3 regions of the Senegalia massiliensis genome follow, and region 1 is predicted to be linked to each of the others. Evidence: riboswitches for the same ligand, from Rfam matches in the RefSeq annotation. Region 1 holds a riboswitch; each other region holds the start of a gene.
The links. Region 1 has a riboswitch for cobalamin ahead of D3Z33_RS06480 (cobyrinate a,c-diamide synthase). Riboswitches for the same ligand answer to the same signal wherever they lie in the genome.
Positions count from the first base shown of each region.

Region 1 (11,378 bases):
GAGTTGGATTTAAATGAAACTAATACTTTTAAGACATCCTGAGACCATTGCAAATAGTAAAAAAGTATATATAGGACAAACTGAATCTAAATATACAGATAGAGGAAGAGATCAATTTGATAAGATAGTAAATAACTTTGATTATGATGTGGATTGTATTTATACAAGCCCTATGACAAGATGTAAGATAATTGCTAAGAGTATAAGTGAAAAAATAGATACTAAATTAGACATAGTAGAAAATATAAATGAATTAAATTTCGGTATATTTGAAAATAAAAATTATAAACAAGTAGAAAAACTATATCCAAATGAATGGAGAAATTGGATAGTTGATTATATTAATTATGCTATACCAGAAGGAGAATCATTAAGGGATTTATACACAAGAGTAGAAGAATTTTTAAATATTCTAAAGAAAAAAGATGGAAAATATTTGCTAGTTACTCATGGTGGAGTTATTCAAACCATTATAGCATTATTACTTGATTTAGATATAGATGATAGATGGCATTTTAAAGTTTCAGAAGGAGCATTAGTTGAAATAGACTATATAGATGATTATGGAGTTCTAAAGAATTTAATTAATTATTAGTAAAAAACCTATTAATAGGTTAAGGAATATAATATTAGATGAAAAAACAAGTAAAAAAGTAATTACTTTTTTACTTGTTTTTTTGTTTTGATTAATTATTAGAGAGATTCTTTCAATTTAATATAATAAAAGAAGGGATTTAAAAACTTTTATAGAATATTTTATATGTTGAATATTTATTAGTTTTTGTTATACATATTTTAAATTCAATTGATATAAGGGGATTTATATGAATTCGTTAGATCTTATAAATAAGATTAAGTGGAGGTTTGTGATGAAGAAATCAATAAAAACATTACTGATATTTATTTTAACTATATTTTTATCATTTGCATTAATGGGATGTTCATATTTAAGTGAAAAGAAAGGTGAAGTATACAATGATAACCATGAAATAGCTTCAGGTGAGGATAGTGCATTATTCATAAAAAGCGTAGAAAATAATATGGGTAATAATAAGTCATTAAAATTCAGTAGCTTTTCTGGAGTAAAAACGTTATGGAAAATTGAATCACAAGCTAATGGGAAAGTAATACTAGATTATGATATAGAAGTGACAGAAGGTGATTTTAAAATAGTATTAGTTACACCAGATAAGGATATAGTAGAAATTTATGAAAAGGATATAGCAGATAATAAAGAACTTAAATTAGAATCTGGTAAAAGTCAAATAAAAATGGTAGGAAATAAAGCTAAAGCTAAAATAAAAATAAATATTAACTATGAAGGTGATGTGAAGATAAAGAAGTTTTAATAAAAATCATAAGAGAATAAAAAATAATATTTACATCTATATCTACAAATGATAATATATATTTAACAATAAAAATCGAATATTAAAATTGGGTTCATGTTTATGATTAATAGGGAAAGAGGTGAGAAACCTCTGCAGCCCCCGCTACTGTAACCATAACGAAATCTCAAATCCACTATTCATTAGAATGGGAAGGAGAGAAAGTAGGATGATGGCAAGCCAGGAGACCTACCTGATTTTTTAAAAGTATGCCTTCGGAGGGAAGGGATTGCTAGCTTGTAAATAATATATTTATAGCTGTAAATCTAATCCTACTTCGAAGTAGGATTTTTTATTTTGCATAAAAAGAGGTGATGAATTGAAAGGTATAATGATAGCTGGTACAAATAGTGGAGTAGGAAAAACTACTCTAAGTCTTGGAATAATGAAGGCACTTACAAATAGAGGTATTACAGTTGCTCCCTTTAAGGTTGGACCTGATTATATTGATCCAAAATTTCATGAATTTGTAACAGGGAATGCTTCATATAATTTAGATAGTTATTTACTAAATAAAGAATTAGTTACAAATCTATTTAATAAAAATTCAAAAGACAAGGATATATCTATAATTGAAGGAGTAATGGGGTTATATGATGGTTTTGGAATAGAAAAAGACAATGCAAGTTCTAGTCATATAGCAAAAATACTTAAATTACCTATAATACTTGTAGTGGATGGAAGAGGAATGTCACTTAGTTTAGCAGCTTTAATATCAGGATATAAAAATTTTGACAAAGATATTAACATCGCTGGAGTTATTATAAATAATGTATCAAGTAAAATGCACTATGATTTACTTCGTACAATAGTAGAAAAAGAAAATAATATTCCGTGTCTTGGATATTTACCTAAAAATTTAGATATATCATTAAAAAGTAGACATTTAGGATTAATACCAGCTGAAGAAGTAGATGAACTAGAAGAAAAAAGTGAAAAATTATCTAAAACCATAGAAGAAACTATAGACTTAGATAAGTTATTAGAAATATCAAAACTGGAAGTTATAAAAACACAAAACTATATAGGTATAACAAAAAAATATGATTTGAAGATAGGAGTATTTAAGGATAAAGCTTTTAATTTTTATTATAAAGATAATTTAGATTTATTAGAGCAACTAGGCATAACTCTTATTCCTATAAGTCCAATTAAAGATGAAAAATTACCAGATGTAGATGCTTTATATATAGGTGGAGGATTTCCAGAAGTTTTTAGTAATGAATTAGAAACAAACAAATCATTTAGAGAAGACTTAAAAGAAATATTAGAAAAAGGACTTCCTTGTTACGCTGAGTGTGGGGGACTTATGTATCTTACAAATTCAATTTATGATTTAGATAATAATAAAAGTGAAATGGTAGGATTTATTGATACAGATAGTCATATGACAGAAAAACTTCAACGCTTTGGATATATTGAAATAGACTTCAAAGGTATAAATATAAATGCTCATGAATTTCATCGCTCTATGATTAATAAAAATGATGAAATAGATTTCTTATATAATATATCTAAAAAAAGAGAAGGCAAAGTATATAAAAGATGGAAATGTGGGATAAAGAAACAAAATACTCTTGCAGGATATCCTCATATTCATTTTTATAGTAATATAGAATTTTTATATTATTTATTAGATTATATTGAAAATTTTAAGGGGGAGAATTATGACAAATACTAAAACTTATGAGAAAATTACTACAACAAAATTAACTTATTCAGGAGTACTTATAGCATTATCTTTTATAGGAGCTATGATTAAATATCCTGGAACAACCATTGCACTTGATAGCATGCCAGGATTTTTTGCATCAATTTTTTTAGGACCAGTATATGGCGCTGTGGTTGCAGGCTTAGGTCACCTTTTAACTGCTATGACTAGTGGCTTTCCTCTTTCCTTACCTATGCATTTAGAAGTTATGGCACTTATGGCATTTACAGCATTTGTATTTGGAAAAGTGTACATAAAAGGATTTAAGATATTATCAAATGTAGTAGCTATAATATTAAATGGACCTATTTCAGCTTTTATAGCAGGAATATTGGCGAGCATTTTAGCATTGCCGTTTTCAGGTATGGCTTTATTCATGGCAATAGTAATACCTTTAACATTAGCATCTATGTTAAATATAATAGCAGCTTCTACACTTTTTGAAATTATAAAAAAGAAAGAGAGATAGTTTTATGAATTCCACACAATTTAGAGATTTGACTTTTATAGATATAAATGAAAATGACAAATTAATAATTTCATGTGATTCTGCTGGAGGTATAGGAAATAAAGAAAAGGATATCGTAAAAACATATCCTGAAACTTTAGGGTATTTAACACTTCATGTAGTATTATCAGAATTATTTTCAATAGGAGCAAAACCTATTTCTATAATAAATACATTATCAGTAGAAATGAACCCTACAGGAAACATTATATTAAATGGAATAAAAAATCTTTTAAGAGAATTAAACTTAGATGAAGATATACTAGTTACAGGAAGTACAGAAGAAAATTTTCCTACAGTTCAAACGGGTATAGGATTGACTGCCATAGGTTTAGTAGATAAGAGAAACTTCAAAATGCCTTATACTCCAAAGAATTCATTAATAGCAGTTGTTGGAATTCCTAAAGTTGGAAATGAAATATTAGAAGACAATGGAGAGATAATTTCAATAAAAAATATAATTGATTTAAAACAAAAAGATTATATTCATGAGATATTACCTGTAGGATCACAAGGAATATTAAAAGAAATAGAAGAAATGGCTAAGACTAATGACTTAGATTACTCTATAGATGAAAGTGTCGATATAGATTTATATAAATCAGCAGGAACTTCAACTTGTATTATAGTAAGCATTGACCATAAGGACTATGAAACATTGAAAAACGATATAGATAAACCTGTTTTTAAGGTTGGAAAATTCTATGATAAGAGCTAAATGTCCAGCAAGTTGTGGAGAGTTATTTCAGGGATATATTGATGGTAAAAACTTGCTCATTTCATATCCTATAGATTTATTTTCAGTAGTTACAATTAAAGAGGGTATATCAAATGAAATATTATATCCTAAAGCATATAATGCTATAAAAAAGTCTCTTAAATATTTTGGATATAATCAAAATGAATATAAAAACATTGCTTTAGATATAGATTCAAATATTCCAATAGGAAAAGGAATGGCAAGTAGTACAGCTGACTTAGCTGCTACTATACTTGCAACAAGCAGGTATTTAAACGAAGAAATAGATAATGAACAAATAGCTAATATAGCTATAGAAATAGAACCTACAGATAGTACTATATTTCAAAAACTTACATTATATGATTATTTAAAAGGCAGATATAAAAAATTATATGAGAATAAATTAGATTTAAAAGTACTTTGTATTGAGGGGAAAGGTACTATTGATACTGTTAAATTTAACAAATTAAATTTATACTATGAAAAGATAAAACATGAGTTAGAATATAGAAAATCTTTAAGTTTAGTTGAAAAAGGACTAAAAGAAAATGATATGCATAAATTAGCCAAAGGGTCTACATTGAGTGCTTTCATAAATCAAAAATATTTATTTAAAGAGGATTTAGAAAATATATATAATTTAGCTGTTAAATATAATGCATATGGTATAAACACTTCACATAGTGGTACTGTAACAGGAATATTATATGATAAAGAATGTTTTGATAAAGAAAAGTTTTTATATGAAATTAAAAATATAATAAATTTTAATAAATATGAAAGAGTACAAGAATATAACATAATAAAAGGTGGTCCAAGCCTATTTTAGAGGAGTGAAAAAATGAATTACGTAAAAGAGCCAAAAACTATAGAAAAAAATAGTTTTGAAATAATTACAGAAGAATTAGGTGATAAAAAGTTTGATGAAAAAGAAGGTAAAGTAGTAAAGAGAGTAATACATACTACTGCTGACTTTGAATATGCTGATATATTAGAAATTCATGAAGATGCCATAGAAAGTGGGATAAAAGCACTTAAAAATGGATGTGATATTTATGCTGATACTGGAATGGTTTTATCAGGTATAAACAAAAGAGTACTAGGTGAACTTGGCGGACAAGTATGTAATTTTGTTCATGATGAGGATGTAGTAATAGAAGCTAAAAAAAGAGAAATCACACGTTCAATGGTAGCTATAGAAAAGGCAATGAACAATAAAAATATAAAGATTTTTGCAATAGGAAATGCTCCTACAGCACTTTTCACTTTAAAAGAGAAGATAGAAAAAGGAATGCCTAAACCTGATTTGATAATAGGAGTACCTGTAGGATTTGTAGGGGCTGCTGAATCAAAAGAAATAATCAAAGATTTAGGAGTGCCATATATAGTTACCAATGGTAGAAAAGGTGGAAGTACAGTAGCTGCAGCTATAGTAAATGCACTTTTATATATGATATAGGTGATAATATGGATAGATATGTAGTTAAAGGTGGTAAAAAATTAAGATATGGATATACCACAGGATCATCTGCTACAGCGGCAGCTAAGGCAGCAACTAGAATGCTATTTACAGGATGCGAAATAGAAAATGTAAAGATAAAAACTCCTAAAGGTTGGGATTTAATTTTAGATGTAGAAGATATTATTATAAAAAAAGATAAAGTCAAATGTGCTATTGTAAAGGATAGTGGAGATGATCCTGATTCTACAAATGGAATAAAGATTTATGCAGAAGCTGAATTAATAGAAGGCGAAGAAGTAATTTTAACAGGTGGAATAGGAGTAGGGAAGGTAACAAGAGAGGGACTTGCTGTAGACATAGGTGAATATGCAATAAATCCTGTTCCTAGAAAAACTATAATTGAAGCCGTAAGAGAAGAATTACCTGAAGGGCTTGGAGTAAAGATCACTATATCTATACCAGAAGGTGTAGATATAGCCAAAAAAACTTTTAACCCAAAGCTTGGTATATTAGGAGGTATATCAGTACTTGGAACTAGCGGCATAGTTGAGCCTATGAGTGAGGAAGCATTTAAGGATTCCATAGCACTTGAGCTATCAGTACTTAAAAATAAAGGCATAAAAAAAGTAATATTTTCACCAGGAAATTATGGTAGAGATTTTGTAGAAGAGTTAAATTTAAAAAATTACTCTCTCATAAAGACAAGTAATTTCATAGGTTTTATGCTAGATAAAGCTGTAGAATATGACATAGAAGAAATACTTTTTGTAGGTCATATTGGCAAAATGATAAAAGTATCAGGTGGAATATTCCATACACATAGTAAAGTAGCAGATGCAAGAATGGAGATATTAGCTAGTAACTATGCAGCTTTAGGTGGATTACAAGATGATATAAATAATATACTAAATAGTATTACAACAGATAAGGCTATAGAATATATTGATGAAAATAAAAGAGATGATTTGTTTAAAATATTAGTACAAAAAATAACTGAGAAATGTAGAGACAGAGTATATGACAGTATAAAAATTGGCACAGTAATATTTTCTAAAAAGTATGGATTATTGGGAATGTGTCCTATAGGAAAAGATATGTTGGAGGAATATAAAAATGAATAAATTATATATAATAGGACTTGGGCCAGGTCATAAAGATTATATATTACCTATTGCTAAAAAGAAAATAGCCGAATCAAATATAATAATAGGTGCTAAAAGAAATTTAGAAAATATTGATATCTCTAAAAAAGAAATTTTTGATATATCACAAGGACTTTCTAAAATGATAGATTATATAAAAGAAAATCTAAACAAAAAAATAGCAGTCGTAGTTTCAGGAGACACAGGATTTTTTAGTTTAAAGTCATATATCAAGAAAAATTTAAAAAATGTAGAAATGGACATAATCCCAGGAATTAGTTCAGTTCAATATATGTTTTCTAGGATAAATGAATCTTGGGAAGATGCACATTTTTTATCATTACATGGTAGAGAAAGTGACATTTTAGAAATAGTAGCAACAAATAAAAAGGTAGCAATACTTACAGATAAAATCTGGACTCCTCAAAAAATAGCAAAGGAACTTTTGGATAATGGGATAGAAGGACGAACTATTTATATAGGAGAGAATTTATCATATCCAAATGAAAAGATTCATAGTGGAAGTCCTGAGGATATAATAAAAATAAAAAATAGTGATTTAAATGTGGTGGTGATATTACAAGATGAGTAGATTTAGTATAGAAGATGATGATTTTATAAGAGGAAAAGTACCTATGACAAAATCTGAAATTAGAGCTATAACTATAGGTAAATTACAATTAGAAAAGGATTTAAAAGTAATAGATATAGGAGCAGGAACTGGAGGTATCTCTATAGAAATAGCATCTATTGTAGAAAATGGTAAAGTTTATGCAATAGAAAAAAAGAAGGAAGCAGTAGATCTTATAGCTAAAAATAAAAGTCATTTTAATATAGATAATTTAGAAATTATTGAAGGTGTTGCACCAGAGGCGTTAAAAGATATAGGTGATATAGATAGGGTTTTCATTGGTGGTTCATCTGGAAATATGGAGACAATAATAAATTGGTCATATGAAAAATTAAAAGATAATAATAAGATTGTAATAAACACTATAACCATAGAAAATGCATATAAAGCAATAAACTTTTTAAAACAATATAAATTTAAAGACATAGATATAGTACATGTAAATATAAGCAAAGGCAAAAGTATTGGAGACTTAACTATGATGATAGGTACAAATCCAATATATATAATATCAGCTAAGAGGTGAAATGATGATAGGAAAATTTTATGGCATTGGAGTAGGTCCAGGTGACCCGGAGCTAATTACTATAAAAGCAGTAAAAGTATTAGAAAAAATAGACATTGTAATATGTCCTAAAAGTAAAAAGGAAAGTAAAAGTGTAGCACTCTCCATTGCTGAAGATTATTTAAATAAAAAAGCAGAAATATTAAAATTAGAATTTCCAATGACTTATGATGAAGAAAAACTAAACGTTACTTGGGAGAGAAACTCTAAAATAATATTAGATTTACTTGAAAAAGGAAAAAATATAGCATTTTTAACTATAGGAGATCCAATGGTATATAGTACATATATGTATTTATTACCTTTCTTAAAAAAGAAAGATATAAATATTGAAACTATACCAGGAATAACATCCTTTTGTGCATCAGCGAATAAAGTAAATATTCCTCTAGCGTCTCAGGAAGAAACACTTTCTATAATACCTCTTAGGAAAAATATAAGTGAATTTGAAAAGGTAGTAGATGATTATGATAATTTAGTAGTTATGAAGCCTTCTACTGAACATAAAAGATTAGCTGAAATTTTAGAGAGCAGAAATTTAGAAGATAAATTTGTACTTGTATCTAAATGTGGCACAAATGAAGAAAATATAAGCTATGATATTGATGATTTAAAAAATAAAAAAGTACCATATTTATCAACACTTATAATAAAAAAAGGAGGTATTTAAATGAATACAGTATATTTTATAGGAGCAGGTCCAGGAGATCCTGATTTAATAACAGTTAAAGGGAAAAACATAGTAGAAAAAGCAGACATTATAATATATGCAGGTTCTCTTGTTAATAAAGATATTTTAAATTGTAGAAAAGATGAAAGTAAATTATATAATAGTGCATCTATGACACTTGAAGAAGTTATTGATGTTATGGAAAATGGAATAAAACAAGGAAAATCTGTAGCAAGAGTTCATACAGGGGACCCTAGTATATATGGAGCAATAAGAGAGCAAATTGATAGATTAGATGAACTAGATATAAAATCAAAAGTTATACCAGGTGTGAGTTCATTTGTAGCATCAGCAGCTGCATTAAATAGGGAGTTTACACTTCCAGATGTTTCTCAAACAGTAATTTGTACAAGACTTGAAGGAAGAACTCCTGTTCCAGAAAGTGAAAGTTTAGAAAAACTTGCAAGTCATAAGGCATCAATGGCTATATTTCTATCAGTACAGATGATTGATAATGTAGTAGATAGGCTTTTAGAATATTATGATGAAAATACTCCTGTTGCAGTGGTACAAAAAGCTACTTGGCCTGATCAAAAGATAGTACAAGGAACATTAAAAGATATATCAGAAAAAGTAAAAGAAGCTAATATAACAAAAACAGCACAAATATTAGTAGGAGGATTTTTAGGAGATAAATATAGCTTATCAAAATTATATGATAAAAATTTTTCCCATGAATATAGGGATGCTAAAAAGTGAAATTAGCTATAATTACACTTACAAAAGGCGGACTTAAGAAAGCTTTAGAAGTAAAAAGATATTTAAAAGATACGCCTATTTATACCTTAGATAAGCATAATTATGGGAAATTCAAATCAATAAAAGGAAAACTATCAGAGAATATAGAGGATTTCTTTAAAAATTACGACACCATACTTTTTATTATGGCTACAGGAATTGTAGTAAGGTCTATAGCAGCACATATAAAGGACAAAACTATTGATCCTGCTATACTTGTAATGGATGAAGGTGGAAAACATATTATAAGCTTACTTTCAGGGCATATTGGAGGGGCAAATAGTTACGCAATACATCTATCTGAATTAATAGGAGCAACACCTGTTATAACTACAGCATCTGATGTAAATGGTGTATTATCTGTAGATATGATAGCAAAAGAGTTGAATCTTTCTATAGAAAGTATGGAAGATGCAAAAATAGTCACAGCAGATATAGTAAATGGTAAAAACGTAGGAATTAAATCAGATATTTCTATAGATAAAAATTTAATTAAAAATCTCATCACACCAGAAGATGAAAGATTTAAAGATATACAAAGTTTAATAGATATAACAAATAGCATTAAAAAATACACTATGCCCACATCAGTATTGATACCAAGAAATATAGTATTAGGTATAGGATGTAGAAGAGGAATAGAGAAAAATAGAATGTTATATGCTATATATAAATCTATGGATAATAATAATTTATATATGGAAAGTCTAAAAGAAATAGCAACAGTAGATGTTAAAAAAGATGAAATTGGACTTATAGAATCATCAAAGGAATTAAATGTATCACTTAATATAATTAGTAGAGAAGAAATTAAAAAAGTTGAACATCTATTTGAAGGCTCTAATTTTGTGAAAAAGTCGATAGGAGTATCCTCTGTTTCAGAGCCTGTAGGATACATCTCAAGTAATAATGGAACATGTATAATGAAAAAAACAAAAATGGATGGTATAACAATATCTATTTGGGAGGAAAACAATGAGTAATGGAAAAATATATGTAGTAGGAATAGGACCTGGAGATAAGAAACATATGACTTTTAGAGCAGTAGAAGCTATAAAAGAATCTGATATTATAATAGGGTATAAAAAATATATAGAACTTGTAAATGATTTAATTGATGACAAGAAAATAGTATCATCTCAAATGAAAAAAGAAGTAGAGAGATGTGAAAAGACATTAGAATATGCTGAAGATGGAAAAACTGTAGCACTTGTAAGTAGTGGGGATGCAGGGGTTTATGGTATGGCTGGTATAATGCTTGAAATAGTATTAAAGCATAAAAGTGATGTAGAAGTAGAGATAGTACCAGGGGTTTCAGCATCCAATGCATCAGCAGCTTGTGTAGGTGCTCCTCTTATGCATGACTTTGTTACAATTAGTTTAAGTGATTTACTTACAGACTGGTCACTTATAGAAAAAAGGTTACGTCTTGCAGCAGAAGGAGATTTTTCAGTAGCAATATATAATCCAAAAAGTAAAAAAAGAACAGAGCAAATTGTAATAGCAAGAGATATATTTTTAAAACATAAAGATAAATCTACACCTGTAGCCATAGTTAGAAATGCTAAAAGAGAAGGTGAAGAAACAATACTTACTGATTTAGAAAATATGTTAAATTTTGATATAGATATGTTTACAACAGTTATAATAGGAAATTCAAACTCATATATAGATGGTGGAAAAATGGTAACACCTAGAGGTTATAAAATATGATATTAGTTTTATCTGGTACAGAGGATGGAAGGCTTATTGTAGAAAAAC
Region 1 covers NZ_QXXA01000006.1:130,680-142,057, reverse strand. Annotated here, with positions in the region: gene cobS (adenosylcobinamide-GDP ribazoletransferase) at 1-13, shown strand, start outside; gene D3Z33_RS06490 (histidine phosphatase family protein) at 14-595, shown strand; gene D3Z33_RS06485 (hypothetical protein) at 870-1,349, shown strand; cobalamin riboswitch at 1,423-1,599, shown strand; gene D3Z33_RS06480 (cobyrinate a,c-diamide synthase) at 1,708-3,069, shown strand; gene D3Z33_RS06475 (ECF transporter S component) at 3,056-3,568, shown strand; gene D3Z33_RS06470 (AIR synthase related protein) at 3,573-4,325, shown strand; gene D3Z33_RS06465 (hypothetical protein) at 4,312-5,178, shown strand; gene D3Z33_RS06460 (precorrin-8X methylmutase) at 5,191-5,808, shown strand; gene cbiD (cobalt-precorrin-5B (C(1))-methyltransferase CbiD) at 5,817-6,932, shown strand; gene cbiE (precorrin-6y C5,15-methyltransferase (decarboxylating) subunit CbiE) at 6,925-7,545, shown strand; gene cbiT (precorrin-6Y C5,15-methyltransferase (decarboxylating) subunit CbiT) at 7,538-8,110, shown strand; gene cobI (precorrin-2 C(20)-methyltransferase) at 8,115-8,819, shown strand; gene cobM (precorrin-4 C(11)-methyltransferase) at 8,820-9,578, shown strand; gene cbiG (cobalt-precorrin 5A hydrolase) at 9,575-10,600, shown strand; gene cobJ (precorrin-3B C(17)-methyltransferase) at 10,593-11,330, shown strand; gene D3Z33_RS06420 (cobalt-precorrin-6A reductase) at 11,327-11,378, shown strand, end outside.

Region 2 (11,378 bases), on a different contig from region 1:
TCACTATCCATACCCATCATATCCATCATATGTTCATGCATATTTGAATTATTTCTTGTTATGGATAAAATAACATCCCCCTGATTATTTTTAACTAATATATCAAATCCCTTTGCAACTGGAGAAAATTTTATATTTTGAATTTCAGATTTATCCCAGTTATTTTCCCTATAACTATTTTTTATTAAATCTACAACATCATCTACTCTATTCTGCTTTTGGCTTGTTAAATATTCATCAAATTTACTTGAAAGAGTAATATTTGATATTATAGCAATTGTTATAACTGCTATAAGCGATGCTACTATCATAAGTATCGTTATTCTACCTCTTAGATGATTTAACATGTTTTATCACTCCAAAAATTTATATCCAACCCCATATACTGTTTTTATATATTTATTGCTTTTATCTTCTATTTTGTGTCTTAGATTTTTAACGTGTGCATCTATTGTTCTATCATAGCCTTCATAATCATAACCAAATACTTTTACGATTAATTCATCTCTTGTAAATACTTTTTGTGTGTTTTCCACAAACAATTTAAGTAAATCAAACTCAGTTTTGGTTAAATCTATAATATCATTTGACTTAGTAACTTCTCGACTCTCAAAATTAATATTTAAGTCCCCAATAGTTAAAATATCATTTTTTACATCATTTTTTTCTATTCTCCTAAATATTGCTCTTATTCTAGCTAAAAGTTCCTTTGGACTAAATGGCTTTACTATATAATCATCTGCACCTATATCTAGGCCATTTATTCTATCTTGCTCCATAGATTTTGCTGTAAGCATTATTGTAGGAACTTGTGACTTTTCTCTGATTTTTTGTAATATTTCTTCACCTTTTATATCTGGTAACATTAAATCTAAAATTAAAAAATCTATATTTTCATTTTCATATATATTAAATGTTTGTTTTCCATTATACGCAGTATATACATTATAACCTTCTTTTTCTAAATAGGCTTTTATAACTTCTACTATTTCCTTTTGATCATCTACTACTAAAAAGTTTTTTTTCATATTAACACCTCTATCCAAAGTAATTGTACAATAAATTTACTGAATTTAAAAGAAAAAAATATTGGACAAACATATAGTCGTCCAATATAGTCATAAAATATAAAGTTAAATTAATAATTATATATAGGATATAGCTACTAAAAACTTATAATTGACAATTTAGTCCATCATTTATCCCTATAATTTATAAAGACTTTATACTAAATTACTATTATTATAAGGTGATTTTAGTAGGTTATATTATCTAATCATTAAAATTAAATCCTTCTCCTAAAACTTCATGAACAAAACCTACTGTAATAAAAGCATCTGGATCTATGTCTTTAACATAACCTTTTATTTTTATATATTCCTTTCTATTTACAACAGTATTTATTATTATTTTATTTCTTCTTGAATATCCTCCATCTGCTGAGTATAATGTTGTACCTCTTTTAATATTCTCAATAATATATTTATTTATTTCTTTATTTTTATTGCTAATTATCATTATATTCATTTTCTTATTAAATCCGGCTATTACATTATCTATAACGTAAGCATTTGCTATAACTCCTAACAATGCATATAAGCCTAGCTTAGGTCCAAAAGTTAATCCAGCAAATATTGTTATAACAAAGTCAGCTAAAAGTAATGCCTTCCCTATGTCTAAATGTAAAAATTTGTTTATTATTTTAGCTACCACATCAGTTCCTCCTGTAGATGAGTTCTGATAAAATATTATCCCCATACCAATTCCTTGGATAATAATACCATAAATAAGATTAATTAATAAATCATCAATTATAGCTCCATTTATAGGTATAATTATCTCTAATATATATATTGCTCCAGATAATAAAAAACTAGAATATATCGTATAACCTCCAAATTCTTTTCCTATGATTAGAAAACCAAGGGTAAATAAAATTATATTCGCTAATGTCATAACAATCCCTATGGGAATGATTGGAAATACTTTGTTTATTACCATAGCAAGACCGGTAACTCCACCTACAGCAAGATTAGCTGGAATTAGAAAAAAGTACAAACCAATTGCCATAATCAAAATACCAGTATTAATTAAAATAAATTTTTTTATATTAAATTTCATATTTTTTACTCCATAAATTATTTTCTTTTAATGTTTTAGTTAATATTTTACTAATAAATTTAGGTCCTTGTATCATTTTCTTTGTATGATAAAAGGCTGTTTTGCCTGTAATCCCTTGAACTATTACTCTAGTATTCTTGTCTATTCATATACCCATATTAACTCCTACCTTTCTATTTGGTGAATTTCATAATTATATCAATACTTAAATATTTCTTTTATAATACTCTTCTAATAACGAATATATCAAACTAATTTTCCTTAAAAACTTTAAAAAATAAAAAACCTTTCTAAAGAATAGAAAGGGATTATCAAATATAGCAGAATTAAACTGCCATTTAAATAACACCTCCCCATCCTCGTGAGTAATAATCAGCGTTGCTACTGTTGGCAGGTCTCCTGACTTAGGAATTACAAGCAATACACCTTCCCGTGTTTTCACACAGTGGTTTTAGTAAAACTCTATCCATTACAGTGGCGGGACCGTGTTGGTATTTCACCAAACTTCCCTTTTAAACAATTTCATTACAAATTGTACCAATAGTCTTAATATTAAATTTTAAGTAAAATATATCATCTTTATTTTTCATTGTCAATAAAAAATAAATAATATTTATCTTATTTCTTCTAACGTATTATACAAACATCAAATGAATTTTCTATAATACATTTAATTTCTTGTAGTTTCTCTAGTTTATAAGAATGATATTTATTTATTCCACCTAAAATTGTATCTCCATCTCTAAAGTTTTGTAAAATATATTTTTGAGAGCCATTTAAATGTTTAGCTATATCCAATATGTTATATTCACTTATCAACTCTTTACATACAGTAGTTCTAAATTCATAATCTATATTTGAGTTTTTTATTACCTTTATACTTTTTTTTATTTTATTTATATCAACTAAAGAATTAGTAACTTTATTATATTCACTAAATGAAGTCTTAATATCCATAGCTATATAATCTATAAGATTATCTTGAACTAATCTGTTAAGCATATCCGGATTTGTTCCATTTGTATCTAACTTAACATAAAAATTTTTATTTTTAATTTTACTAATTAATGTATACAACTCATTATATAATGTAGGCTCTCCACCTGTTATAGTAACTGCTTCTATATATTTTTTCCTGTTTTCTAAAAAAGTTAGTATATATGTTTCATCAATACTTTCCTTACTATTTAAAATATGTGAATTATGACAATATGGACATCTAAAATTACAACCTTTTATAAATAAAACTGTAGATATCTTATTAGGATAATCAATAAATGAACTTTTTTCCATTTCACATATATCCATAATTACTATATTACCCTTTCATTTTCTAGGCTATGTTGAGTATCAAACTCTAGCCTATCATTATATTCTTGCTTCTTACCTTTATTCCATGATTGAACTGGACGATGAAAGCCTACTACTCTAGTCCAAACTTCAGTATCTTCACCACATTGAGGACATTTGAATTGTTCACCTTTTATATACCCATGTTTTTCACAAATACTATATGTAGGGGTAATTGTTAGATATGGTATTCTGCTATTAGCAAATCCTCTCTTTAATAGCTGTTTAACAGTTTCTATATTATCTATTTCTTCTCCTATAAATCCATGTAGTACCGTACCACCAGTATATTTAGTTTGTAAATCTTCTTGGAGTTCTAATGCTTCAAATATGTCTTTTGTATGACCCACTGGTAATTGAGTGGAGTTAGTATAATATGGCTCTTCTTCTCCTTGAGTAATTATATTTGGAAACATCCTTTTATCCATCCTTGCAAATCTATAAGCAGCACCTTCTGCTGGAGATGCTTCTAAATTCCATAGACTGCCTGTTTCTTCCTGGAATATTTGTATAACTCTATTCATAAAATCCATTATTTCAACAGAAAATTCCATACCTTCTTTAGAAGTGATATCCTTACCTAATAAATTCATACAAGCTTCATTCATTCCATTTAATCCAATAGTACTAAAATGATTCTTAAAATACTCTCCTTCTCCATCTTTAATTCCTTGTAAATAGTATCTAGAATATGGATATAGTCCTACATCCATATATTTTTCAAGAACTATTCTCTTAGCTTCACAAATTTCCTTCGCTGTCTCCATCAATTCTCTAACTTTCTTTTTAAATTCCTCTCTTGTTTTTGACTTATATCCAATTCTTGGCATGTTTAATGTTACAACATTAATAGATCCTGTCATTGGATTTGCTCCAAATAAACCTCCACCTCTTTTCCTAAGCTCTCTATTATCTAACCTCAAACGACAGCACATGCTCCTAACATCTTCTGGATTCATATCGCTATTTACAAAGTTAGCAAAGTAAGGTGTACCAAACTTTCTTGTCATTTCCATTATACTATTTGATACTTCGGAGTTCCATGGAAAATCACTAGTAATATTTATTGTAGGAATCGGAAAACTAAAGCTTCTTTCTGCTCCATCTCCCTCCATCATTACCTCACAATACGCTTTGTTAAATATATCCATTTCCTTTTGAAATTCTCCGTATGTTTTATCCTTTAATTTTCCACCTATTATTACTTGTGTATTTTTAAGCATAGGATGAGGAGTTATATCTAGTGTTATATTTGTAAATGGAGTTTGAAAACCAACTCTTGTTGGTACATTAAGATTAAATACAAATCCTCTCATTAATTTCTTAACTTGGTAATAGCTTAAATTATCATAATATATAAATGGTGCAGCATAAGTATCTAAAGAACTAATTGCTTGAGCTCCTGCTGCTTCTCCTTGTAATGTATATAACCAGTTTACTATTTGTCCTAAGAATGTTTGTAAATGTTTAGGTGGTTTAGATTCAATTTTTTCCTTTGCTCCTCTAAATCCTTTTCTTAATAGTGCCTCCAAATCCCATCCACAGCAATAAGGTGCCAATAATCCTAAGTCATGAATATGTAAGTCTCCATTTATATGAGAATCTCTCATTTTTTTTGTATAAATTTTATTTAACCAATATTTCTTTGTTATTGATTCAACTATATGATTATTAAGTCCCTGAAGACTAAATCCCATATTTGCATTTTCATTTATTCTCCAATCTTCAAATGAAACATACTCATCAATCATTTTTTCTGCATCCATAAAAAGATTTTTTACTTCTCTTAATTCTTCATGTTTATTTCTATATAATATATATGCTTTTGCAGTTTTTGCATGTCCTTCTTCTATAAGTACTTTCTCCACTATATCTTGTATAGCTTCTACATTTGGTATGCCTACTCCATAAGCTTCATTTAAGATTTTTTCTACCATATTAGATAGCCTTTTTGTTTCTTTCTTATCATTTCCACCAACTGACTTTGCCGCTTTAAATATTGCATCTTCAATCTTTTCTAAAGTAAAATCAACTATATCTCCATTTCTTTTCTGTACCCTTGAAATCAAACTATTACCCCCTTATATTGTGTTATGTTATGATTTCATTCATATATATTGTATGTTATAGTGTTGAAGTTGTAAAGTAGCTTTTTATAATTTAATAATTTTTATAATGAAAAAAGGACCCTAAGGTCCAATTCCCATAAAAATTTATGAATTTAGTATTTTCTCTTCAATAATTTTTCTGTTATTTCATATATAATTTTTTTATTTTCACTTTCTGGAAGTAATTCTATATTTTTAAATGCTCTATTTGTATATTTTATAGCTAGTCTCTTTGATTTTTCTATTCCATCTGAATTTTTAACAATATTTATAATTTCTATTACATCTTGGTTATCAATACTATCTTTTTTTATTATATCTTCTAAATTATTATTTCCTTCTAAAATAGCATATATTAAAGGTAAAGTAAAAAATCCTTGTTTAAGATCATTTTTTATACTCTTTCCCATTATATTTTCATTTGCTGTATAATCCAATATATCATCTATTATTTGAAAAGCCATACCTATATTATACCCAATTCGTCCTAATTTCTTTGACAACTTTTCATCACAATCAGCTTCTTTTGCACCTATTGTAAAGCTCATTGCAAAAAGAGCTGCAGTTTTACCTGAAATTATTTTCAAATATCTTTTCAATGATACATTTTTATTAAATCTAAAATGATGTTGTCTTATTTCTCCAATACAAATCTTTAATATAGATTGAGATATCTTTTTTATATTTTCCATAGAATAATCTTCACTTAACATAAGAAAACATTTTGAAAAAAGATAATCTCCCATATATACTGCCTGATCCTTACCATATTTTGATTGTATTGTTACATTTCCTCTTCTTAATTTTGATTCATCTATTATATCATCATGAATAAGAGTAGCCATATGGAGCATTTCTATTACTGCTGCTAAGTTTTTATGCTTTTTATCATTATAATTACCAAATTTGGATGATAACAATAAAAATGCAGGTCTAAGCATTTTTCCACCTGAAAGAATCAAATCAGTCAAAGGTTCTTCTATATATTTCTCTGTTGTTTTTACATTTTCTATCATTATTTTATTTACATCTTGTAATTCATTTTTAATTTGAGGATAATCATCCCAAAACATATTCATATTATTTATCACCCTTGATATTTACTTTTAATTTTTAAGTCTTAAAAAATAAACCAGTATCTTTTAAAAATTTCAATATATATTTTACTGTAATACCTACAAATAACCCTGTAATAACTGAAGATAATAATAATAGAGGTAGATATATAAATATATTTAAATTTTCTATTATTAATGCCGCCATTAAAATTTGACCTATATTATGAAATACAGCTCCTACAATACTAATACCAATTACACTTATTTTTTCTCGTCCTATTACTTTTAATATATACATTATTAAAAAGCTTAATATTCCACCAGAAATACTAAATAGAAATCCTGATACATTTCCTCCCAGTAGACTAGCAAGTATTACTCTTAAAATTACTACAGTAAGTGTTTCTTTAAAACCAAATAAATATAAAGACACAAGAGTAATAATATTAGCAAGTCCTAATTTAGCACCTGGAACTCCAAAATTGAATGGTATCAATCTTTCTACCAAATGAAGTACTAATGCTTGAGCTACTAATAATGATATCACTACTATTTTCCTTGTTTTATTCATAATTCCCTCCTAATAAGAGGTATCATCTAATCCATCCTCTTTTTCTCCTATAATTTCTACTACAACTTTATTTGGAAGGCATACTAAAATCTCACCAGGTTCATCTATGGATCCATCCTCTACACAAACCTTGTCAGGACAATTTGCATCTATAATATTTGCTTTATTATCAGATAATTTTATAGTATTCTTCCCAAACTCAGTGTCTAAATTTATTGTTTCATCTGTTGTTTCTGTTAATTCAACAGTTTTATAAACTTGTCCATCTATTGAAATTTGAGCTTTCTTACTATTAAAATTATCGTCTTTTATATAATTTAAATATAAAAACCCTAATAATGAAATTAAAAGTACAGAAATGATAATTATCTTATCAAATTTTTTCATAAATATTCCTCTTTCTAAACTATTATCTTCTATAGTTTATCAATTTTCAAACCTTTAATCAAATAAAATCCTTTCGCAAAAAAATAGTGCGAAAGGATAATATTTCTAATCTATATATAAATATGATTTCCTTGCAAATGGAGTTTTCATCCACCATTTCTTTAGTATTGGCATTACATAATAATCTAATCCAAATACTCTTCCTGCACCACCTATTAAAGCTATCCCTGCTGCTAAATACCAAAGCATTTCATAAGGTGCCATACCTGATGTCCAAATCATTATACCCATTACTACAGATACTATAGAAGCTATCGCTGTAAATAACCCAAGAATTAATAGTCCACCTACTATAATTTCAGCTATTACCATTCCTGTTTGGAATACACTAGCAAGTATTGTGAAATCACCATCATCAGTATAGAAAAATATATTCATAAACCAATCCATAATATCACTTATAAAATCTGGTACTGGTAAAGCGTCTCCCCACTCTGCTGCTTGTTCTCCAGCTGCTGCAGTTGTTTCACTTGCACCTGTAGTCCCTTCTACAGATAAAGGAGATTGTGGAATTAAGAATATATCAGTTGGATCTTCTAATACTTGAGGTATCTTATTTAATCCTTCTCTTAACCATTTATATCCTACAAATACTCTTAAAGGTACTAACCAGAAATTAGGACTTCTATATGAGAAATGTCCTCCTAATATTGATCTATTCTCTTTTATAGTAAAGAATTGATGCATTATATAAGACCATACTACATTAAAGCCACCTACTCCAAATAAATAATGAACATTTACCATATGCTTCATAAACATTGCAAAGAAACCTGATAACTCCATATTTCCTAAATGAGCTACTGCATATCTTGACCCTATTGAAACCATAAATCCATGATAATTAGATTTAAATCCTTTTAAATCCTTATTATTAATATCAGATTCAATATTTTCTACTGCTGTTTCTGCTGTTTGAAGTGCTGTTTCAACTATTTGAGGTGTAGGTCCTGATTCTTCTTCAAAATATGAATTATCACCTATAACATATATATTTTTATGATCTACAGACTGCATATATTCATTTGTTTGAATACGACCTCTTTTTCCTAAAGTAAGACCTAAATTGGCTGCAAAGCTACTTCCTTGTACTCCAGCTGTCCAAATAAGAGTGTGTGTTTTGAACTCTTGACCATCTTTTAAAGTTACACTATCAGGAGTAACTTTAGTTATCATTGATTGAGTTAATATTTCTACTCCTAATTTATTAAGTCTTCTTTCTGCTTTTGCTATTAACTTATCATTTAATATAGGTAATATTTTTGGAAGCCCTTCTACTAATTTAAGAGAAACTTCTTTTTCATTTATGTTAAACTTTCTTGATAATTTTTTCTTCCATTCTGCAATTTCACCTATTGTTTCAACTCCTGTAAACCCTGCTCCTGCTATTACAAAAGTTAACATTTTACGCCTTTTCTCTTCATCTGTTTCAGTGCTTGCAAGTTCAAACATTTTATAAACATGTTCTTTTATTTTTACAGCGTCATCATATGACCATATTGTAAAACTGTGCTCTTTTGCTCCATCTACTCCAAAAAATGCTGGTTCAGATCCAGAGCCTAATACTAAATAATCATATTCATATTCTTTTGTCTTAGATATAAGCTTTTGAGATTCAAAGTCAATATTATCAATTTTATCAGTAACAACATTTACTTTCTTTTTACCGAATATTTTCTCTAAGTTAATCTGAACCCCATGTTTCTCAATTCTACTACCTGCAACTTCATGCAAATCAGTTAGAAGAGTATGATATGAATTTTTGTCAATTAAAGTAATTTCTACTTCGTCGTTTTTCTTAAATTTTTTATGAAGTAATTTAGCTGAATGAACGCCCCCATATCCAGCGCCCAAAATCACTATTCTTTTCTTACTCATTATGAGCCTCCTTATTTTTTATATTTACTCTGTATAAAATATATATTGATAAAAATGTAACTTTTATGAATAAAATAATAGCATGTCCATATATTATTGTTAATATTGTAACTATGATGTATACAGAGTTGTATTGATATTATAACATAAATTTTATATTAATCTATACTAATTTATTAAATTTATATTACAGTTTTTTTATTTGTTTACTAGGATTTAATTTTATTTATAAATATAAGTAGTTGTGATATAATTATTTACGAATTTTACAATTGGAGGTTATATATGAACTTTAAAAAATATTTTATATTATTAATATTATTTGTTTTATTATTCTTTACAGGGTGTAATTCAAATGAAATTTCAACTAATGAAAAAGTCGAACCTAAAAGTGAAAATGCTTTTTATCTTGGAACAGTTGTAGATATTACCATATATGATAACGCTCCTGATAATATATTTGAAACTCTTTTTTCAAAAATAGAAGATATTGAAAATAAAATGAGCTTAAATATAGATTCATCTGAAGTAAACAAAATAAATGAAAATGCAGGAAAGAACTTTGTTAAAGTGTCAGAAGATACGTATAATGTAATAGAAAAAGGAAGATATTATTCTGATATAACAAAAGGTAATTTCGATATTACAATTGGTCCTCTTGTGAATCTTTGGCAAATAGGAACTGAGAATGCAAAAGTGCCAAGTGAGACTGAAATAAAAGATAAACTTCCTCTAATAGATTATGAAAATGTAATATTAGATGAAAATGAAAAAAAAGTAAAATTAAATAAAGCAAATATGAAATTAGATTTAGGTGGCATAGCAAAGGGCTATGCAGCTGATGAATTAGCAAATATTTTAAAAGATAATAATGTAAACCATGCAATTATAAATTTAGGCGGTAATGTATTAGCATTAGGTGATAAACCTGACGGTTCATCTTGGAAAATAGGTGTACAGAATCCTTTTGAACCACGTGGAAAGCATATAGCTATAGCTAATGTAAAAGACAAAACTGTAGTATCATCAGGTGTATATGAAAGAAATTTCACTGAAGACGGAAAATTTTATCATCACATATTAAACCCTTTTACAGGTTATCCAGTAGAAAACAAATTACAAAGTATCACAATAATTTCAGATACCTCTTTTGATGCAGATGGACTCTCTACAGGTATATTTGCTCTTGGCCTAGAAAAAGGACTAGAATTTGTTGAAAAAACAGAAGGAGTAGATGCTCTTTTCATAACTAATGAAAAAAAAGTATATATTACTTCTAATATAAAGAAAAATATAGAAATGACAAATGAAGAATTTAAATTAATGAATTAAAAAAAGCTCAGAAACTGAGCTTTTTTTAATAGTTATGGCAATATCCTCCAAAACCGCCGTATCCACCATATCCATTTCTTTTTCCATCTCTTTGACCTCTTCTAAATCCCATTCCTGGACCATGATATTCTTCATTATCAAATCCATTTTCATTGTGATATTCTTCTACTTCATTCAATCTTTCCTTATAATCTTCTGCTTGTTCAGGAGTTATATCTCCATTTTTTACTCCTTCGTCAATCCTATCTTTTTGCCACTCCATTTTATCTCTAAACCATTCTGGAACAACACTTCCATCTCCATCTGCAAAGGCTACAACTCCAGCTGAAAATACTAATGCTGAAATCAATAATACGCTTAAAAATTTCTTCATAATTTACATCTCCTTTTTATATTTATATTTTGTTTAATATAATTATAAAAAAAGATTATGAAGAAATTATGAAGAATTATGATTCTTTTTTAAACTCATTTAGATTTAAATTATCTTCAAAATATAAACTGGTACTTGGA
Region 2 covers NZ_QXXA01000003.1:54,650-66,027, forward strand. Annotated here, with positions in the region: gene D3Z33_RS01540 (sensor histidine kinase) at 1-347, opposite strand, end outside; gene D3Z33_RS01545 (response regulator transcription factor) at 354-1,028, opposite strand; gene D3Z33_RS01550 (YitT family protein) at 1,273-2,121, opposite strand; cobalamin riboswitch at 2,494-2,678, opposite strand; gene D3Z33_RS01555 (anaerobic ribonucleoside-triphosphate reductase activating protein) at 2,749-3,429, opposite strand; gene D3Z33_RS01560 (ribonucleoside triphosphate reductase) at 3,435-5,540, opposite strand; gene D3Z33_RS01565 (polyprenyl synthetase family protein) at 5,693-6,658, opposite strand; gene D3Z33_RS01570 (Gx transporter family protein) at 6,693-7,208, opposite strand; gene D3Z33_RS01575 (NusG domain II-containing protein) at 7,218-7,595, opposite strand; gene D3Z33_RS01580 (FAD-dependent oxidoreductase) at 7,701-9,533, opposite strand; gene D3Z33_RS01585 (FAD:protein FMN transferase) at 9,819-10,865, shown strand; gene D3Z33_RS01590 (DUF2680 domain-containing protein) at 10,891-11,238, opposite strand; gene D3Z33_RS01595 (mechanosensitive ion channel domain-containing protein) at 11,315-11,378, opposite strand, start outside.
Region 2: another riboswitch for cobalamin. It lies ahead of D3Z33_RS01550 (YitT family protein); the one in region 1 lies ahead of D3Z33_RS06480 (cobyrinate a,c-diamide synthase).

Region 3 (11,378 bases), on a different contig from region 1:
GATTATATTAAATCAAGCAAAACCAATATAATTTTTACAAATTTTTAACAATATCTAATTAAAAATAAAGCGTCTAAATAGACGCTATTTTACTATATCTTCTATTAATTCATCTGCTTGAATTTCATCTATTTCTTTTGCTAAAACTATTTCACTTACTAACATTTGTTTTGCATTATTTAACATTTTTCTTTCTCCTGTAGAAAGACCTTTTTCTCTATCTCTAATTAAAAGATTTCTAACTACACTTGCTATTTCAAAAATATCTCCACTTTTGATTTTATCCATATTAGCTCTAAATCTTCTATTCCAATTTTGTGGCATTTTTGTTTTATCATCACCTAGTACAGCTAAAACTTGTTCTAGTTCTTCTAAGCTTATAACTTCTCTAATCCCTATATCTTCTATGTTATCCATAGGAACCATTACCTTCATTTCTCCCATGGGCATTTTCATAATAAAATATTTTTTCTTTTCACCTAATATTTCTTTTTCTTCTATACCTTCTATGATTCCAGCACCATGCATAGGGTAAACAATTTTATCTCCAATATCAAACATATAAAACCCTCCCACATTATAAACATACTCATAAAGACAGTATACAATATTATAGCTTTCTTGTCAAATTTAACATTTTACCACATAACTCAAACGTTTGTCAACTGAATGTAACAATATTTGATAAAATTCTACAATTTACTTGTTTTTAAAGAATATATGATTTATAACTTCTCGTAAAGTCTTTAACCTTATAACTTTTATATTTTTAAACTTCATATTATCTTTTAAGGAGTCGGCTGCAACATATACTTTTTTAAACCCCATTCTCTCTATTTCATTTATTCTTGACTCAATAGAAGGCACTTTTTTAAGCTCTCCTGTTAATCCTACATCACCAATAAACACAGTATTACTTGGTATCCCTTTATTTTTTATGGAAGAAACTATACTCATTATAATAGCAAGATTAACAGAGGTTTCAGTTAATTTAAGTCCTCCTGTAGTCTTTATAACTACATTCTTGTCATATAGAGAACTTCCTCCTCTTTGCTCAAGTATTGATATAAGTGTATTTAGTTGGTCTTTTCTTAGGCATTCCCCTATCCTAGATGGATATGGAGTAAATGATGCTGATACTAAGGATTCTATTTCTACAATAATAGATCTTGATCCTTCTTTTATAACAGATATAGCAGAACCTGCAATTACTTCATCCTCTTCTCTACGTGTCATAAAATACTCTGACGGATTTTCTATAGGAACCATACCATCTTCCTCCATAGAAAATATCCCAAGTTCTCCTGTCCTACCAAATCTATTCTTTTTAGGAGTAAGTATTCTAAGTTCTTCTTCGTTATCTCCTTCTAAGAAAAGAACTGTATCCACTAAGTGTTCTAATGTTCTAAGCCCAGCCATTTCATTGTTTTTAGTCATATGACCTATCATAATAATAGCCCTTGGTCTGTTTTTATTTTTAGCTACATTTACAGCAGCATTTGCACATTCCATAGTTTGAACTGGAGAACCGGGTTTTGAATTATGTTCTTCAAGTGAAAATGTTTGTATACTATCCATTATAACTATATCAGGATCAACTTCTTCAATAGATGTAAGTACATTATCCATACTGGTATCAGACAAAAGCCAGATATTATCCATTTTATCCTTTAAGATTCTATTTGCTCTATTTTTTATTTGACTTTCACTTTCTTCACCTGAAGCATAAAGTACTTTATATCCTTTATTTGATAAATCGCCAGATACTTCAAGTAACAATGTGGATTTACCAGCACCTGGTTTTGCTGTTAATATAATCACAGAATCTTTTACTATTCCACCACCTAAAACTCTATTGAACTCATTCATACTTGTAACTATTCTATCGCTATCTTTTGAATCTACTTCCATTAATCTCTTTGCTTTCTTCAATTGTCTTTTATTATTTGAACTTATAATATTTGTTTTATCTATAATTATCTCTTTAAATGTATTCCATTCATTACATGTAGGACATCTTCCCATCCACTTTGCAGTTTCATATCCACATTCATCACATACAAATTTAGTTTTTGTCTTTGCCAATACTATCACCTCACATATCAATTATATCAAAAAAACAATAACAAAACATATGTTTTGTTATTGTTTTTATAAGGGATTATATATTATATTTACTTTACCATTTTCTGATTCAACTATTTTACAATCAACGTCATAAATATTTTTAATTGTTTCTCTTGTTAACACTTCTTTAGGAGTTCCATATTCAATTACCCTTCCCTCTTTTAAAGCATATATTTTATCACAAAATAATGAAGCTATGTTTAAGTCATGAATAGCTGATACCACTGTTATATTTAATTTCTTTACTATATCCATTAATTGCAGTTGATATTTTATATCTAAATGATTAGTTGGCTCATCTAATACTAAGCATTTGGCTTTTTGGGCAAGTGCTCTTGCAAGTATTACCCTTTGCTTTTCACCTCCAGATAGAGTTGAAAAATTTCTTTTTGAATAATTAGTCATACCTACTTGTTCTAAACATTCATATGCTATTTTAAGATCTTCACTATTGTCCTTTTCAAAAATTTTTTTATGTGGTGATCTTCCAAACAAAACCATATCAAGTACAGTAAAATCAAATTGAGTATCATTATATTGTGAAACTACAGATATAAGCTTAGCAGTTTCTTTTACATGATAGTTATTTAGATTTTTATTTTGTATAAATATAGTACCACTATTAGGTTTTAATACTCTATAAATACATTTTAAAAATGTACTTTTCCCACTTCCATTAGGACCTATTATTCCAACAAATTCTTTGTTTTTAACATTTATATCTATAGATTTTAATATTTGATTATTCCCTAACAAAACATCTATATCTTTAGTTTTTAAATTCATTAATTTTTCCCTCCAAAACCATAGGTTCTACTAACTATAAGATATACAAAGCTTGGAGCTCCGATTAATGATATTATTATCCCTACTGGTACTTCACTACCTTGGATTATTAATCTTGATATAACATCTGACCATATCAGAAGAATAGAACCTATCAAAGCTGACATTAAAAGGATTTTTTTATGATCTGTTCCAAAAATTAATCTTGCTATATGAGGAACTATTAATCCTACAAACCCTATTATACCTGCATTAAACACTAAAAAACCTATAATAATTGAAGTTATTAATAAATAAAATTGCCTATATCTTTGTAAATCAGTACCTAAGGTAATAGATACTTCATCTCCTAATAACATTAGATTTAAAGTTCTATATTGTGTTATAAAAAATATAGTAGAAATAACTACTACAGGAATTGCAATTTTTAAGTTATCCCAATTTGCTCCACTAAAGCTACCCATAAGCCAAAAAGCTACAGTTCTCATACCCTCTCTGTTTTCAGAAGTATATATTATAAAACTTGAAAATGAAGAACATAATGTACTAATAGCCATACCTGCTAATAAAAGTTTTGTAGAAGTTGGTCTTCCCCCTAAATTTGCTAAAGCAACTACCATAATTGAAACTATAAAAGCCATTATAAAAGCACTTATACCAACATAGTTAGAACCTAATGTAGTTCCAATGCCAAGCATTATAGCAAGAGTAGCACCAAGTGAAGCTCCTGATGAAATTCCTAATATATATGGATCAGCTAACGGATTTTTTACAACTGCTTGCATAATAACTCCAGAAACCGAAAGACCCATTCCAACAATTATGGCTAAAATTATCCTTGGTAATCTTACTAACCAAACAATATCAATAATTGCCCTTGATAAATTATCAATAGAACCTATATTAAATATTTTATGTAATATTATTCTATATATATCTTTCACTGAAATATCTATTGAACCAAATGTTATTGAGTAAAAAAAAGAAAATAATAAAAATAAAACTAGAATAATAGAAACACCTATATAAGTAGGTGTTTCTATTAAACATTTTTTATTCTTAAGGTTATTTGAATCTTCCATTATCTATTCACCTTTCATATCTGGATAAATCCCTTCAATTATAGTATTTATTCCATCCATAGTTCTAATACCACTTGCATAAACTTCACTTAATACAATAGGGTTTACTCTATCATTTTTAACCGCAGAAATACTTCCAAGAGCAGGATTATCCATTATGCTATTAACTGCTTCTTCTCTATCTATTGAATCACCATAATATACTGTAAAAATAACATCAGGGTTTAAATTTATCAAATCTTCCATCCCTATATTTTTTTTAGCAACTAAATCTGCTCCTACTTGAGTTGCTATATCTCCACCTATACTATCTTCTCCATATATTCTATATTGTCCTTCTTTTCCTACTTCTAAAATAACTGTTTTTACTTTTTCTTTACTCTTTACGCTTTCTTTAGCTTTTTCAATTTGTTCTTTCATTTCTTTTACAATCTTATTAGCTTTATCTTCTACATTAAATATTTTTCCCATATTAATTATATCTTGATACTCATTTTCTAAAGTGTTAGGTGATTTAACACCGCTATTCTGCTGGATATAAGTATTGATGTCTCTTTCATGCCAAAAAGAAACATCGCCATAAACCTTCTCTGCAAATAAAGAATACCAACTAGTAATAAAATCAGGTTCCAATGCTAATATCTCTTCTTTTGTTGGAAGTTGCTTATAATATTTTATTTTATCAAATGATTCCTTAAATTCTTCTTTAACTGGATCATCTAAATATGAAGCTGCTACTATTTTATCTCCTTGATCTAAAGCTAAAAGTGTTTCTATTGCACTTTGGTATATTGCAACTACCCTTTGAGGAGCTTCATTAAACGTTATTTCCACTGGCTCCTTAGCCCAATTATAAGTAGTAACAGTTACAGGATAATGAGAACTTTCATTGCTTTTATTGGATTCATTTTTTTCTACAACTGTTGATTCAGTATTTGACTCTTTTGAATCACTATTATCATTCCTACATCCTACTAAATTCACTAAAAAAATTATCAATATAAAAATACTTAGTTTTTTAATTATTCTTTTCATTTATTTCACCTTTCTATTAATGAGTTCCCTCAATTACTTTTATTCCTTTAGATTTAAATATATTTACTATTTCTTCCTTCTTCTCTGCTTTACACTTTACTATACATACACCTATATGTACTTTAAATATATTATTTTTTACAAATCTATCTGCTAATTCATTTACCCAATCTTTTGACTCACTAGAACATATTTGACATGTAAAAAAAGATGATAGATTTATTTCTTCATTTTTATAGCTTTTAAAATATTTTTCTTTATTATTAAAAGCTTTAAAACATCCCATTGTTGTGCAAATTCCATTTACCTTTTCACATATTCCAATTGCTATATTCATTAAATTCACTCCTAACATATGAATAGATTACTCTATATAGGATAGTTCTACTAAACACTTATAATTGACAATATAGATCTTCTATTAATCCTATAACTTATAACGAATTTATTCTAAATTACTAATATTATAAGGTATTATATAGTAGTAATTGTAATCTAAACATAAAAAAATCAGCATATATTTGCTGACTTATTACTAATAAAAAAACCTTTCTAGACATAGAAAGGATATTATCAAATAACACCTCCTCATCCTCGTGAGTAATAAACAGCGCTTACACTATTGGCAGGTCTCCTGACTTAAGAATAACAAATCTTATACCTTCCCATGTTCATCATAGTGGTATTCATAAGATTCTATCTATTACAGTGGCGGGACCGTGTCGGTATTTCACCGAACTTCCCTTTTAAACAATTTAACATTAAATTGTACCAATATAGCTATATTCAATTTGTTTATAATATATCATTATTAGTTAAAGTTGTCAATTCTGTCGTCAAAAATAAAGTTTGATAATTAAAATTAGTGGTAAAAAATATATTAGATATCTATTATATTTGAAAGGATGAGATTTATTGAATAAAACTATCGAAAGTCAATTAAATCACCGTACAATTAGGAAATTCAAAAATAAAAAAGTAGATGAAAATACTTTAAACACATTATTTAAAGTAGCAAATCGTACTGCTTCTAGTATAGCTATGCAATCTTATAGCATAATTCGTATAACTGATGATAAAACAAAAGACAAGATAAGTAAAATATGTAACCAAGACTATATAAAAAATTTTCCAGAGCTAGTTATATTTATAGTTGATGTATATAGAAATGCTAGAATATCAGAAGAACTAGGGGAAAATTTACCTCATAAAAAAGATATGGATAGATTTTTTCAAGGATTTACAGATGGTGCAATAGCTGCTCAAAATATGATTACAGCTATTGAATCATTAGATATGGGTACTGTTTATCTAGGAAGTATTTTAAATGACCCTCAAGCTATCATAGATCTATTAGAACTTCCAAGACTTACATTTCCTATAGTAGGAGTTGGCTTTGGTTATCCAGATCAATATCCTATGTTAAAACCTAGAATGGATATATCTCTTAAAGTATTTGAAAACAGGTATAAAAAACAAGAAAATTATCTAGAATCTATAAAGGAATACGATAAAGAAATGAAGGAATACTATGATTTAAGAAATGAAACAAAATCTCTTGATGAATTTAGTAAACAAGTAGTTGAAATTCTTAAAATGGAAAACGAAAAAAGAAGTAAACTTTTAAATGTAGTTAAAAATCAAGGGTTTAATTTAAGAATTGAAGATAAATAAAAAATGTTGTTTAGGAAATTTCCTAAACAATATTTTTATTTATAACAGGACTTTTCCTATTTTTAGTTGATTGTTCAAGACCATATGCAATTTCAAATAATACAGATTCATTCCATTCTCTAGTTAAAAATTCTATACCTACCGGAATACCAATCGGTGCTGTTTCCGTTTGATTTGTAAATCCAGCAGGTAATACGCAAGAAGGAAATCCAGTTATAGCTCCTAATACTCCATTTCTATCTACTTGAGATTCACCTACTTTTACAACTGGTCTTTTTTGATGAGGATATAAAATTGCATCTAATTTATATTTTGCCATAAGTTCCATTACTAAATTTTGTAGTTCAATCCTATTAACTATTCTTTTATTATATTCAGGCATACTTCTATCAATAGTTTCTGCAAATTTAATATTTTTTTCTATTCCCTTATGATATTTCTTAGATTTTATTATATCATTAAGTGAATTAACTTTGGATCTTGATCCCAACTCTTTTAAATATTCATTTAAGTCTTCTTTTAATTCATAAAGATGTACACTTGTTTGTTCTATTAACTTATCAGCATCTATATTCTCATAAATATTTACTACCTCAGCACCATTGTCTTCCATAACTTTTAAATTACTATATATTATGTCATTTACTTGTTTATGTATTTCTTCATTACCAAAAAAACTTTTTAATACTCCAATTCTTTTCCCATTCAATCCTTCTGTGTTTAAGTACTTTGTATAAGTTTTAGGGATATTTCCTATAGACCATGCTGTCATTGGATCCTTAACATCATATCCAACAATTGCATCTAATACCTTTGCCGTATCTTCTACAGTACGCATAATTGGTCCAGCTGTATCTTGAGTCAATGAATAAGGTATAATTCCACTCCTACTTACTAACCCAACAGTTGGTCTAAATCCTACTAAATTACATGCTGAAGCAGGAGACCTTACAGAATTTACTGTATCTGTTCCTATCCCTATTAAACCAAAATTCATAGCTACTGCTGCACCAGTTCCACCACTAGAGCCCCCAGGTGTTCTAGTTAAATCATAAGGATTTAAAGTTTGTCCAAGTATGGAACTTACTGTTTCACCCCATATTGCAAATTCATGTAAATTAACTTTTGCTATTATTATAGCACCTGCATCTTTTAGCTTTTTAGTAATAAAAGCATTCTTTTCAGATTTTACTTCTTTTAAGCTAATAGAACCTGCTGTAGTTTCAGTACCTTCTAAATTAATATTATCTTTTAACAATACAGGTATTCCATGCAAAGGTCCTGTTAATCCTGATTTTTTAAATTTTTCATCTAATTCATCTGCTATTTTAAATGCATTTTTATTTATCATAATTACAGAATTAATCATAGGGCCTATTTTGTCACATTTTTCAATTCTATCTATGTACTTTTTTATAAGTTCTTTACAAGTCAAGCTACCATTTTTAAATTCAGTATGAATTGAGTCTATAGTTGCTTCTTCTAAACAAAACTTTTCTTTTTTCATCCTTATCTCCTTTATATAAAAATATGTTGTAAAGTAATATTAAATATTATTCAAAATATTTTTTACTTCTAATTCTAATTCATTTAAGTTATTTTCTAATTTATTAATATTTTGATTTAAATCTGAAATTATAACCTCTATTTCTCTCATAGCTGCATTAACATTGTTTAATGAATCTTTTATTTTTGACTGCACAAACCAATCAGACAATATACCATCAAAGAAAAAATCTGCAAAAGATACAAAAGAAGATAAATTAACCTGAATACTTGTAAATTCATTTACATCTGATAATTCTTTTTTAAATTTTTTAAGGTCAAATTGAGCAGTTTTTGCTATATTATTTGCTTCATTTATGGCTGAATGTTTAGCCATATTAGAAATTAGACCACCACCAAGTATATCCCAAGTACCCCAGTTCCTTGCACTATTAAGTTTTTCTTCTACAAGATCTAAAGAACTTAATGCATCTTTACCAGCATTTATAGCTTCTCTTAATTCTTTCATATCTACTTTAAGTTGATCTATATTTAAAATTTTATTTTTTAATTCATTCCCTAAATTTCCACCTTCTCTAATTAATAATTCTTCCTTTTCTTTTATTAAATCCTCATATCTTTTATCAACTTTTTCATAGTTTATCAATAATTGGTTAGTATCATCTAGCTGGGTTTCCAACTCATTAATCTGTTTAATACAATCTTCATATCTAAGTTTTGCTATAATATATTCTTCTTTTTCTTTATCAAGTTTTTCTTCTTTCTTTCCTGTTAATGATAGAAATATTGAACTTAAACTTAAATCTTCAAGTTTTTCAAAGTCTTTTCTTTCTTTTTCTAATATTTTCTTTAATTCTTTTTGTTGAATTTTCTTTGTTTCAAGTTCTTCCTCTATTGTTTTTTTCAATGATTTGAGCTTTTTATTTTCTCTTAATTTTTCTTTAATTACCAGTATTTCTTGATTTATTTCTGTAAGCATATAATATCTCCCCTAAACTTTAAAATTCTAATAACAATAATTCTTTATTCAACTTAAGTTTTTTATAGTTATAGTATATCAGAAAAGGGCTATAAAATAATTATCTTATAGCCTTTAACTTAGATTTCATTTATTTATTTTTTCTTTCTTTTCTTTATAAATATTACACCTAGTAATACTAAAACACCTAAAATTAATATATAAGGTAAGGCATATACTAGCCATATTATAAAGTTTTCTAATGCTATTTTAAAAGCAAATATTGAATTAGTGAATGCATTTTTCAATCTAGTAATAAGTGAATTATCTACATTATCAGTATTGGAAAAATTTCTTACTTCTATTAGCTGTAAATTTAAAGTAGTATATTCAATTTTTTCATCTATAGATTTTAGACTTTTTTCTAATCTTTCTTTTTCATAAATAGTATTAGTAAGTTCAGATTCAATAGCTATGATATCTTCTATTTTTTCTGCTTTTTCCAAAAGTTCCAACAATCTTTTTTCTTTTGAAGTTACTAGCTTTAATCTAGATTCTGTATCTCTATAAAGTTTTGTTACATCTTGATTGTTTTTGCTTTCTTCAATTATATTTCCTATTTGACTTAAGTCAGTTTTAAATTTTTCTAAACCTTCTTCTGGAATTCTTATTGAATAGTCTCCATATCTATAGTTTTTAGAATAACTAGAGCCTCTAAAATTCACATTAGAATTTTCTATAAAAGATTTATGCTTTTCAATTAAACTTTCTAACTCTGATCTTGTCTTTTCAAAGTCAAGTGTTTCTAGGCTCATAAAATAAGTTGAAATTATTTTTTCGCCCTCTGCTATTTCAGATCTCTCTACTTCTGGTGTATTAAAATCAGCTTCTTCATCTGAAATTTCCTTTTCTAAAGTATTCATAGAATACTCATTAGTTTCATCATCCTGTCCACTACAAGCTGAAAATAAAGATATAAATATTATTAAAGAAAATAATATTAAAAAATATTTTGTAATTTTTTTCATAATCATTCAGCTCCAATCATTTATTAATACTTCGGACCTTTATATCATCAAAAATTCTTCTCTCACTTCTTTTGGAACTAAGCTTCCTCCTGTACCCCAGCATAAATGTGTAATATTTTCTTCTTTATATTTAGAAGATGTGAATATTGGGCCTAGAAATCCAGCTAATGCTGAAGGCTCTAAAAATATATTTTCTGATTTATATAATGCTTTTAAAAAGATATGTAACTTTTTATCTTCTATAGTAAATGCTCCGGTAAGAAGTTTATCCATGATCTCACTTGCAATAGGGGACGGTCTACCAACTGCCAATCCATCAGCTTCAGTTTTATTATCTAATCCAATATCTTTGACAGAAATTTTATCATATTTTCCTGTTGCAAGCCCTAATAACATTGCAGGAGAATGAGTTGGTTCTGCAAAAAAACATTTTACATTATCTCCATACACAAGTTTAAGTCCATAAGCAACCCCTCCAGGACCACCTCCTACTCCACAAGGTAAATATACGAATAAAGGATTGTCTTCATCTACTAGAATTCCCATATTATCTAATTGTTTTTTAACTCTCATACCACCAACTGTATATCCTAAAAATAGATTTTTTGAATTTTCATCATCTATAAAATAACTCTTAGGATCTCTATCAGATAAATATCTTCCTTCTTTAACAGCTATAGAATAATCATCTTCATACTCTACTACTTTAACACCTTTAGATCTAAGCAAATCTTTTTTCCATTTCTTAGCATCATATGACATATGTACTATCACCTTAAATCCAATCTTAGCACTTATAATTCCTATACTAAGTCCAAGATTGCCTGTACTTCCTACTTGTATAGTATATTGTGAAAAGAAATTCTTAAACTTTTCTTCTGTTAATATTCTATAATCATCATTTATGTTAAGTAATCCTTGTTTTAGCAAAAGTTCTTCTGCATATTTTAAAACTTCATATATTCCTCCTCGAGCCTTTATTGAACCAGCTATAGGAAGCAGATCATCTCTTTTCAAAAGAAGATTTCCATATATTTTAGTATCAAAAATATTCTCTATTTTATTTTTCATTTTATATATTCTATTTATAGGAGATTCTATAATTCCATCTTTAGTCTCTGGAAAAACTTTTTCAATATAAGGTGTAAACCTCAAAAGCCTTGACTCTGCTTTCTTTACATC
Region 3 covers NZ_QXXA01000018.1:24,601-35,978, reverse strand. Annotated here, with positions in the region: gene D3Z33_RS14515 (CarD family transcriptional regulator) at 85-561, opposite strand; gene radA (DNA repair protein RadA) at 700-2,085, opposite strand; gene D3Z33_RS14505 (ABC transporter ATP-binding protein) at 2,152-2,913, opposite strand; gene D3Z33_RS14500 (FecCD family ABC transporter permease) at 2,913-3,995, opposite strand; gene D3Z33_RS14495 (ABC transporter substrate-binding protein) at 3,999-5,030, opposite strand; gene D3Z33_RS14490 (CGGC domain-containing protein) at 5,047-5,367, opposite strand; cobalamin riboswitch at 5,638-5,821, opposite strand; gene D3Z33_RS14485 (NADPH-dependent oxidoreductase) at 5,946-6,704, shown strand; gene D3Z33_RS14480 (amidase family protein) at 6,727-8,211, opposite strand; gene D3Z33_RS14475 (hypothetical protein) at 8,251-9,189, opposite strand; gene D3Z33_RS14470 (DUF4349 domain-containing protein) at 9,324-10,196, opposite strand; gene D3Z33_RS14465 (D-serine ammonia-lyase) at 10,236-11,378, opposite strand, start outside.
Region 3: another riboswitch for cobalamin. It lies ahead of D3Z33_RS14490 (CGGC domain-containing protein); the one in region 1 lies ahead of D3Z33_RS06480 (cobyrinate a,c-diamide synthase).